Linked DNA regions of Bacillus pumilus. The protein of the gene in region 2 interacts with the protein of the main gene of each other region in a pairwise test. Links are inferred from orthologs where the notes say so. Each region holds a gene or a part of one and is shown on either strand. Other genes may lie near its edges.

Region 1 (4,899 bases), 2.6 Mb from region 2 along the record:
GATTCAAGTTTGCCTTGATTCTCTTTGTGCATATGTAATGCTTCTTCTCTTAATGACATGTGATGAACACTCCTTCAAGTGGAAAATGATTTAATGAATTGCTAAGTTGATAAGCACATACTGGCAGTTTTAAATACACAGAATCTTTAAAATGATAACACAATAGGTGAATTTGTAAAACATATTCAAGCGATTTGTCATCATTTAATCACAACGTTTTGTTCACCGAGCAGCTCTTTTAACTGGAAAATGACAGCATGATCTGCATGAACTTTGTATGCATCTGGAAGTCTCACTGTCTTTTTTTGCTTCTCATAATACAAATAGACATCTGCTTCTCCGCTGTGCATCGAGATCACCCGCTTTACTTGCTCTAGCAGCTCCTGCGTATGATTTTCTTCTTTCACCCGAATGTAGACAGACTCTTTTCTTTGTGTGCCCATCTCTTCAAGCAGAACGGCTTCTTGCACGATGATCTGGCTGCTGTCATTTCTGACATCTATTCTGCCTTCAACATAAAGCATGGCGCCCTCCTCAAGTAAGGGGGACAGCTTTCTAAATTGCTCTGGAAAGACGACGCCTTCCATTTCTCCCGTTTCATCCCCAAATGTGATAAATGCCATCGATTGTCCATTTTTTGTTCGAATCGATTTCACTTTTGTCAAAAGACCACCCATTGAGACCTTTCGCTTTATATAGGAAGAAAGTCTGATGATGTCCACTGCACCATTCTCTCTTAAGCGATCTCGGTACGCTTGTACAGGATGATTTGATAAATATAGTCCAAGTGCCTCTTTTTCAAATTGCAGGAGATCGACAAGCGGCAATTCTTCTATCTCCGCATATTTTGGCTTAATGGAGAAGGTTGTATCCCCCAGAAAGTCGAGCTGATCATCTGGATTTAAAAATGACACGTGGTCTAATGCAATATCTATTGATGCCAATAACGAAGCACGATTTGGATAAAGCTCATCCATCGCCCCTGAAAAAATGAGCGCTTCAATCGTTTTTCGGTTGACACTCTTTGCTGATACTCTTGCGCAAAAATCAAATAAATCTTCAAACGGCTTTTCCTGTCTTGCCCTGTATATATCCTTTACAGCTGACACTCCGACATTTTTGATCGCTCTTAAGCTGTAGCGGATCTCCCCTTTTTCAACCGTAAATGGAAATTCACTCTTATTAATAGAAGGCTTCAACACAGATATCCCTTTTTCCTTTGCCTCATAGAAATATTGAGCGACTTTGTCTTCATTTCCAATCACACTCGTTAAAAGTCCGCACATAAAATATAACGGATAATGCGCTTTTAAGTAAGCAAGCTGAAAGCCAATCATGCTATATGCAACAGCATGGCTTCTATTAAAACCATAGTTTGCAAATTTGACGATTAAGTCATAAACGTCATTTGCAATGTTAACAGGATACTCCTTTTTTAGGCATCCTTCAACAAAATGGCTCCGCTCTTCATCAAGGACCTTTTTATCCTTCTTCGAAACAGCTCTTCTTAATAGATCTGCCTCGCCAAGCTGAAAGCCTGCCATCTTCGCTGCAATCAGCATAATTTGCTCCTGATAGACGATGACCCCATATGTGTCTTTTAAAATGTCATATAAATCAGGATGCGGGTAAGAGACCTTGACTCTGCCGTGCTTTCGGTCGATAAAAAGCGGGATATTCTCCATTGGACCTGGGCGATAGAGGGCATTGACTGCCACGATGTCTTCTAAACTAGAGGGCTTAAGGCGTCTCAGCACCTGACGCATCCCTTGTGATTCAAGCTGGAAAATCCCAGTCGTATCTCCCGCTGATAACAATTCAAATGTTTTCTGATCTTCATATGAAATGTCACTAAAGTTAATGTGGACGTTTTCCTGTCTTTCAATCTGGTTTTTAATGGATTCAATTAAGGTTAAGTTTCTTAGTCCTAAGAAATCCATCTTTAAAAGCCCAAGATCTTCTAAATAATTCATCGCATACTGCGTTAAATACACACCATCATGACCGTCTTGAATAGGAACAATCTCTGTCAGCGGCTCCTCGCTCAGCACAACGCCGGCTGCATGTGTCGAGGTATGTCTTGGCAAGCCTTCTACCTTTAAAGCAGTTTGAAAGACTTGCCTGAGCTCTTCGGACTGCTGGAGCATTGCTTTTAATTCAGGAGATGCAGCTAGCGCTTCTTTCAGCGTCGTTCCTGGCTTTGATGGAATCAGCTTTGCAAGACGGTCCGCTGCCTTTGAATCAATCCCCATCACACGCCCGACATCTCTTAAGGCTGCTTTTGCTGCAAGTGTTCCAAACGTGACAATTTGCGCCACATGCATGTCTCCGTATTTGTCTTTTACATAAGAAATGATTTCATCTCTTCTCGTATCGGGGAAATCAATATCAATATCAGGCATACTGATTCGCTCAGGATTTAAGAAACGCTCAAATAACAGGCCGTGACGGAGCGGATCAACATCCGTAATAAACAGTACATAGGCAACAAGTGAACCTGCTGCCGATCCCCGGCCCGGCCCTGTGACAATGCCTTGGTCATGGGCATACTTCATAAAATCCCACACGATGAGAAAATAATCACTGAAATTCATTTTTTGGATAATGCTCAGTTCGTACTCAAGTCTTTTCACATACGCGTCATTTGAAGCAATCTTTCTTTGCTTCATCCCTTCTACACACACTTTGCGTAAAAACTGATCTGCTGTTGATTGATCAGGGGTCGGATAGGATGGGAGTTTTGTCTGCCCAAGATTTAAATCGACTTCACAGCGGTCTGCGATCTCCACCGTTCTTGATAGCAGCTCCGTATCCTGCGTATACCATTCCTTCATTTCTTCAAAGGTTCTGAAATGCTTTTCTGCTCGGTCTTCCTCAACCTCAGGCAGCTGCTGCCCTGCTTTAATAGCCTTTAAACACATATAGGCCGTTTTGTCTTCCAGGTTGATGTAGTGGACATCTCCTGTCGCAACAAGAGGAATGTCGGCACTTTTTGAGACGTCCCTCAGTTTACCGGCAAGCGATTCGTCTTGCTGAAATGGCTGAAGTGCGATGTATACATGTCCCTCACCGAAAATATGTTTCAATTGTTTCGCCGCATCATGCGCTTCTTCTAGCTGATCATGCTGAAGCAGCGTTTCAATGTAACCAGAAACGCCTGGTGTCATGGCAATGAGCCCGCGGTGGTAGCTTTTCAGCCATTTCTCTTTCAGTCCAGCTTTTGATTTTGATTTCAGCACACTGCTGATCTTGATCAAATTTTGGTAGCCTTCATTGTTTTTGGCAAGGAGTACCAAGGGATAAGCCTCTGTCTCTTGTTCATCTATGAAGACAGAAGCTGTTAAACCGATGACAGGCTTGATGCCATGTTTTTTACATTCCTTATAAAATTCAACCGTTCCATACATCACATGGTCATCGGTAAGAGCGAGCGCCTTGCAGCCAAGTTCTTTCGCTTTCAGCACGAGCTCCTTTACTTTTGCTGCACTGCTTAATAAGCTGTATCCACTGTGGACCTGAAGATGAACATAAGACATGCTTAATCCACTCCTTTCGTCTAAAGTCATTCTTTCATTATAAAACGCGATGCGATGAGAAACAAATGTTCTTTCTTTTCTGTCCGTTCATACTTGTCCCGCACGCACCATATATTGAATAGAGTGAGGTGGACAAAATGGATGTGAAGGAAGCTTTTATTCCAAATTTTATTAGCTGTTATTTTATTGCACTTGGGGTCATTTTGGGTGGTGCCATTATAGGCGGTGTTGGTGCTTATTTGTCCGGTCAGCCGCCTTTATCCATTATTACGAGTCTTGCCAACCGTTTAAAGATTTGGGCGCTTGTCGCAGCTATCGGCGGAACGTTTGATGCTGTTTATAGCTTTGAAAGAGGTATTTTTGAAGGGAACACGCGTGATATTTTCAAGCAGATTTTATTAATTGTCTCTGCCATGGGCGGTGCGCAAACGGGTTATCTTATTATCACGTGGCTCACACAGGAGCATGTGTCATCATGAGGGTGCCGGAGCTGTACAAACGTCCAGGCTGGCAGCGTTTTTTTGCGGGGATGATGTTTGGCGCGATTGTGAGCTGGCTCATTTTCCTCTTTACATACGGAACCTTTCAGGAAAAGCAGGTGACACTGCTGAGAAGCCAGCAGCACCATATGGACAGTCTGAAAGAACAAATCACACTCTATCGGGAAGATTTGCATAAGTTAAATGAGGATAATAAGAAGCGGCTGCTGATCCAAAGCGTAGATGTCCATCTCGTCAATCGTGAGCAATATAAAATCCCAGAGCCAGATACGCTAAAATTTGAAGATCAGGTCAAGGAGGATATCTCAGAGGTTATTACAAAGGATATTGAAAGTGTCTATAAAACAAAGGAATTATTAAAACGCACGGTCGAAAACAAAGAATATACCATTCGGGAAAAGGCATACCGCGCCAAAGTGACAGAGCTGACAATTTATACAAAGCTTTCACTTGAAGTGCGCATTTCATTTGCTGAATAAATGATCATGTGGAATTTTTATGAATTTCTGCCCTCAATGATCGCTTTTCCCCCTTAATTTTTATACACTAAAAGTAGAACGAGATCTAAAACAGAAAGAGGTGAGGACAATGGAGGTTTATAGCTATCGTCAAATGGCACGAGACAAAGCAAGCCGGATCAAGGACGGCATGTGTGCTTATGCTGAGACAGAAATGATGGCTCATTTAATTAAAAAAGAATTAAAGCATCAAAATCTCCAAGCCTATGAAGATTCAACTGACATCGGCTGCTGGTTTATCCCTGTATGCAAGTAACCCTCTTCTCCATGACAAAAAAAGAGAGAGGGGACTTGAAGCCCCCTCTCTCATGATGATGATTTACATACTTCTTCTAAATCACGCAA
Region 2 (4,990 bases):
CTTCAGAAGCGACTAGAACATTATACCATATTTAAATTGTTGATGTCAACAACTTTTTTGTTATCATGTTATTTCGTTTCTTCGTCATCAGCGACGTATATTAATTTACCACCATACGGGATCAAAGTCAACAATATTTCTCATTAAATAATAAATTTTTCAATTACGACTAAAGCTGCTACGCCTGGGATGCCCAATAGACCACTGATTCCACTTGTTACAGGGTTAATAGAGACATGTAATCCTAGACTCTCACCAAATAGATTGAGGCAAAATAAAAAAAGAGCACCTGCCACAAACTTTATTCCGATCAGCCCTAACCATTTGATGGGGTTCGCTTGAACACCTGACATAAACAACAATAATACAGCAAGCAAAATTGACCCGATCACAATAACAGGTTCCATAATCCTCTCATCTCCTCTTCATATGAATAGTACAAGCATATGAGAGGACTATGTAAAATAGACCTGCTATCTCCAGTTGTTTAAACGTAAATTCCTCTTTTTCGCTTCTCTTAGATAGAAAAAGTACTTCGCTTGAGCAAGCTTTAATTCGAATAGAATGTCCGGTGAAGGCTCAACGCTATTTGCGACAAGCTTTTTTTGTCTGTTCCATTCTTCCTTTTGCTTAAAAAGCTGTTGAATTAATTTCTCATCGAATTCTTTTCGAATTGATTTTCTGCGAAGAAAACCCATGTACCGTACTTCTCCTTCCTACATCTCGCGTCTGCCCTCTAAAGCTTTAGACAGTGTGACTTCATCCGCATACTCTAAGTCTCCACCTACTGGTAGTCCGTGAGCAATACGAGAGAGTTTAATTCCTGATGGTTTCAACAATCTAGAGATATACATGGCTGTAGCCTCTCCTTCAATGTTTGGATTGGTTGCAAGGATTACCTCTGTCACTTGATCGTCTTGCAATCTTTTTAACAGGTCAGGAATTTTAATATCCTCTGGGCCAATGCCATCCATTGGCGAAATGGCACCATGAAGCACATGATATAAGCCATTGTATTCTTTCATCTTTTCCATTGCGATCACATCTTTTGGATCTTGCACTACACAGATAACAGATTGATCTCTTCTTGTATCTTCACAAATATAGCAAGGATCTTGATCTGTGATATGGCCGCATACCGAGCAATAAGTTAAATTACGCTTTGCGTTAACAAGCGCCTTCGCGAAATCTAGTACGACATCTTCCTGCATACTAAGAACAAAAAAAGCCAGACGGACCGCGGTTTTCGGTCCGATTCCTGGCAATTTCATAAAGCTGTCTATCAGCTTTGATATTGGTTCAGGATATTGCATCTTCAGTTATTCCTCCTAGAATAAACCTGGCATGTTCATTCCTTTTGTGAATTGACCCATTGTTTCATTTGTTAACTCATCAACTTTTTTCAATGCATCGTTTGTCGCTGCAAGTACAAGATCTTGAAGCATATCGATATCTTCTGGATCAACAACTTCTTCATTGATTGCTACATCAACAACTTCTTTTTGTCCATTTACTTTTACAGTGACCATACCGCCACCTGCTGTACCTTCAAGGACTTTTTCTGCAAGCTCTTCTTGAGCCTTAGCCATATCCTTTTGCATTTTTTGCATTTGTTTCATCATTTTTTGCATATTTCCCATTCCACCGCGCATATGAACACCACTCTCTTTCATTTTTATTAATCTTTAATTTCTATTAAATCGGTTCCTACTAACTTCTTTGCTTCTGCAATCAATGGATCCTCTTCAGCAGAAGTCCCCTGACCATCTGCCTGTTCATCCGGCTGATGATCTCTTAAAAATTCTTCTCTTATTTTACCCCATTGAGCGTCAGGAACGCCAACTAATTCCACTCTTTTCCCTAACATAGACTCTAATAGCTGCTCAAGGTTGGTTCGAACACCACTTTTATCTTCAGCAACCATTTTACAGTGTATTTCAAACTTGAATTTTAAAACAAAGGCATGAGTAGCAGCAGCAACTGGTTCACTATCCGTTAATAGTGCAGCGTGAGACACCTTATTCTGCTGTTTCAAGTGGGCAAGGAGTTCTCCCCACTTACCTTTAATTTTTTCTAGCTCTGGACGTTTTGCCTCTTTTAGAATTTCGTGAATTCGACCGACAGGTGCACGGTATCCATTTTTGTTACTCGTTTGTGGTCGAGGTGCTTCCTTTTTTTCTTGAGGATGATGAGAATGAGACATTGGCACACCCTCAGCTCTTATCCTAGATAGCTCCTGTTCCAACCTGTCTATTTTATCCGTTAGCGTCGTTAAATCAGCGTTAGCATGAGCTTGTGGTATTCCAGCCGTTGACTGACATAGCTTGACAACAGCTACCTCAAAGAAAATCCTTGGATGATTCGTCCATTTCATTTCTTGGTGACTTTTATTCAGCACTTCAATTGTTTCATATAGAAATTGAGGTGTCACACGATCCGAAAGCGTCACGAAATTTTCATCGACCTTTACCTTTTCAAGGACCCCTTCCAGATCTGGTGCTGTTTTATAAAGCAGCATATCTCTAAAGTAAAAAATCATGTCCTCTATTAATTTAGCAGCATCTTTCCCCTGCTGAAGTAATTCATTTAAGGTATCTAACGCCACGGCAATATTTTGATCAAAAATTGCTTCGGCTAGCTGACTAATGAATTGCTGAGAAACAGCTCCTGTAATGAGCAGCGCATCATCAATTGTCAGTTGCTCACCACTAAATGAAATTGCTTGATCTAAGAGGCTTAGTGCATCACGCATACCACCATCAGCTGCACTAGCGATAATCTCGAGCGAGCCCTCTTGGACATTTAGGCTTTCTGCATCTACAATTTTCTGCATTCTTCCAACAATATCTTTTGTCGTGATTCGTTTAAAATCAAATCTCTGACAACGAGATATGATGGTAAGAGGAATCTTATGAGGCTCTGTGGTAGCCAAAATAAAGATACAATGAGCGGGCGGCTCCTCTAACGTTTTAAGGAGGGCATTAAACGCCCCGATAGAGAGCATATGTACTTCATCTATAATATAAACCTTATATGTAACCGCCGAAGGAGCAAATTTCACTTTATCACGTATATCACGGATTTCATCTACTCCGTTGTTTGAGGCAGCATCTATTTCGATCACATCTGAAATCGAGCCGTTTGTAATCCCTTTACAGGCATCACATTCATTACAAGGTTCACTCACAGGTGACTTTTCACAGTTCACTGCCTTCGCAAAGATTTTAGCAGCGCTTGTTTTACCTGTTCCTCTAGGACCTGAAAATAAGTAAGCATGAGAAAACTTCTTCTGCAAAAGGGCATTTTGCAACGTTTTTGTGATGTGTTCTTGTCCAACAACATCCTCAAAAACTTGAGGTCTGAACACTCGATACAAAGCTTGATAACTCACAAATACGCCCTCCTCCATTTATCATCTTTTTTATTATACATGATGCACCGATCAATTCAAAAGCACACCTTTATTTTCTAATAAACGAAAATGATGATTTCAACTATAGTTTTTCTACTTTCTATGAACCAAAAACCTGTTTTCTAGATTTTCGAATTGATCTGCCACACCACGAGGAACACTAGTTCCCGCTGCGATTAATAAAAAACAAAAAAACTCTAAAAAGATTTTTTGGCTATTTGTATAAACAAAGCAGCTGAACTATTCTTTAAACAGCAACAAAAAACTCACCTAGATTAACTAGATGAGTTACATTTAATATTGATTTACCGTGCACCTTCTGTCGATTCGCTACCCCAAGCGTTACTTAAACAGTTAGCTCGGCCCAGGCAACCCTGCGGCACATGAGAGGTTTCACTTAATGCTGCTTCCTTCCGGACCTGACATGGTTCATGAATTCCCATTGCGCAGGACCCAGACGTCAACACCACTTATTTAAGGCAGACCTTGAAGTAAACGAACCTTGAGAAGGGATTCGGCCTCGCTAGAGCGGATTGCGAGTACAGGGCACCGCTACCTCCCCGCTTAGCACGGCAAAATGAATATTAAATTGTTAGTGACGCAGACATAAGTATACCTTCTTATAGCCGAAATTGCAAACGACATCCATTCATTTACTTTTGGCTTGTTTCTTTCGCTGACGGAGATTTCGGAAGAACTGACTTAACAGCTCACCACACTCATTTTCAAGTACACCACCAATGACTTCAGACTGATGATTGAACCGTTCATCATCCAGTAAATTCATTAAAGTACCTGCACATCCACCTTTTGGATCGTATGCACCAAAAACGACCTTTTTCACTCTAGAAAGGACAATCGCTCCCGCACACATAGGACATGGTTCAAGCGTCACATAAAGTACAGCATCCTCTAAACGCCAGCTTCCAGTCGTTTTACACGCTTCATCAATGGCAAGTAATTCTGCATGTGCAATTGAACGCTGCTCTGTTTCCCTTAAATTATGAGCTCGGCTCACAATTTGGTCATCAACAACGATGATGGCACCGATTGGTACTTCTCCTATTTGTTCTGCTTTTAAGGCTTCAGAAATAGCTTCTTGCATAAACTGTTCATCTCTCGTCATAGCTCGGCTCTCTTTTCATGTTTTTTAAAAGGATATTGAGGTTAACATATTAGCACAATCTTTTAAAGGGGGTCTTACTTTGTCAAAGCACCAAAAGGCACTGCTTATTATCGACATGATTAATAATTTTGATTTTGAAATGGGACATGTGCTCGCTGATAAAACAGAGCAAATGACCAATAAGATTTTAGCTCTTAAAGATCATGCTTTCAAGGAAAATTGGCCGATCATCTATATCAACGACCACTATGGTCTCTGGAAGGCTGATATTCAAGCTGTGATGGAAACATGCAAAAATGAAAGAAGCGCCCCTATTTTAGAGAAAATGGCACCATCTAAAGATGATTACTTCTTAATTAAACCGAAGCATTCTGCCTTCTATGGAACTGCATTAGAGACACTCTTAAATGAATTAGGTGTACAAGACATCATTTTGACCGGAATTGCAGGAA

Evidence for each region. Proteins that work in one complex are often made in the same cells at the same time.
Region 1: the proteins of dnaX (region 2) and dnaE interact in binary tests that used the Escherichia coli proteins (3 or more experiments, as listed by UniProt). The link is inferred for Bacillus pumilus from one-to-one orthologs.

Annotation. Positions count from the first base shown.
Region 1 is NZ_LT906438.1:2,609,679-2,614,577, forward strand. What follows is about bases 1-3,872. They hold dnaE (DNA polymerase III subunit alpha), read right to left. Parts: upstream 3,537-3,872; coding sequence 201-3,536; downstream 1-200. Other genes in these bases: ystJ (NADP-dependent malic enzyme), read right to left, coding at 1-59; ytrH (sporulation membrane protein YtrH), read left to right, coding at 3,674-3,872. In the rest of the region: more of ytrH, read left to right, coding at 3,873-4,015; sporulation membrane protein YtrI, read left to right, coding at 4,012-4,515; CKW02_RS13425 (YtzJ family protein), read left to right, coding at 4,625-4,810; CKW02_RS13430 (DHH family phosphoesterase), read right to left, coding at 4,861-4,899. UniProt on the Escherichia coli protein: DNA polymerase III is a complex, multichain enzyme responsible for most of the replicative synthesis in bacteria. This DNA polymerase also exhibits 3' to 5' exonuclease activity. The alpha chain is the DNA polymerase catalytic subunit.
Region 2 is NZ_LT906438.1:27,561-32,550, reverse strand. Bases 1,036-3,970 are described here. They hold dnaX (DNA polymerase III subunit gamma/tau), read right to left. Parts: upstream 3,392-3,970; coding sequence 1,679-3,391; downstream 1,036-1,678. Other genes in these bases: CKW02_RS00145 (YbaB/EbfC family nucleoid-associated protein), read right to left, coding at 1,329-1,652; recR (recombination protein RecR), read right to left, coding at 1,036-1,313. Also shown: CKW02_RS00160 (pro-sigmaK processing inhibitor BofA family protein), read right to left, coding at 144-407; CKW02_RS00155 (YaaL family protein), read right to left, coding at 474-698; more of recR, read right to left, coding at 717-1,035; tRNA adenosine(34) deaminase TadA, read right to left, coding at 4,062-4,538; CKW02_RS00125 (cysteine hydrolase family protein), read left to right, coding at 4,618-4,990. UniProt on the Escherichia coli protein: Part of the beta sliding clamp loading complex, which hydrolyzes ATP to load the beta clamp onto primed DNA to form the DNA replication pre-initiation complex.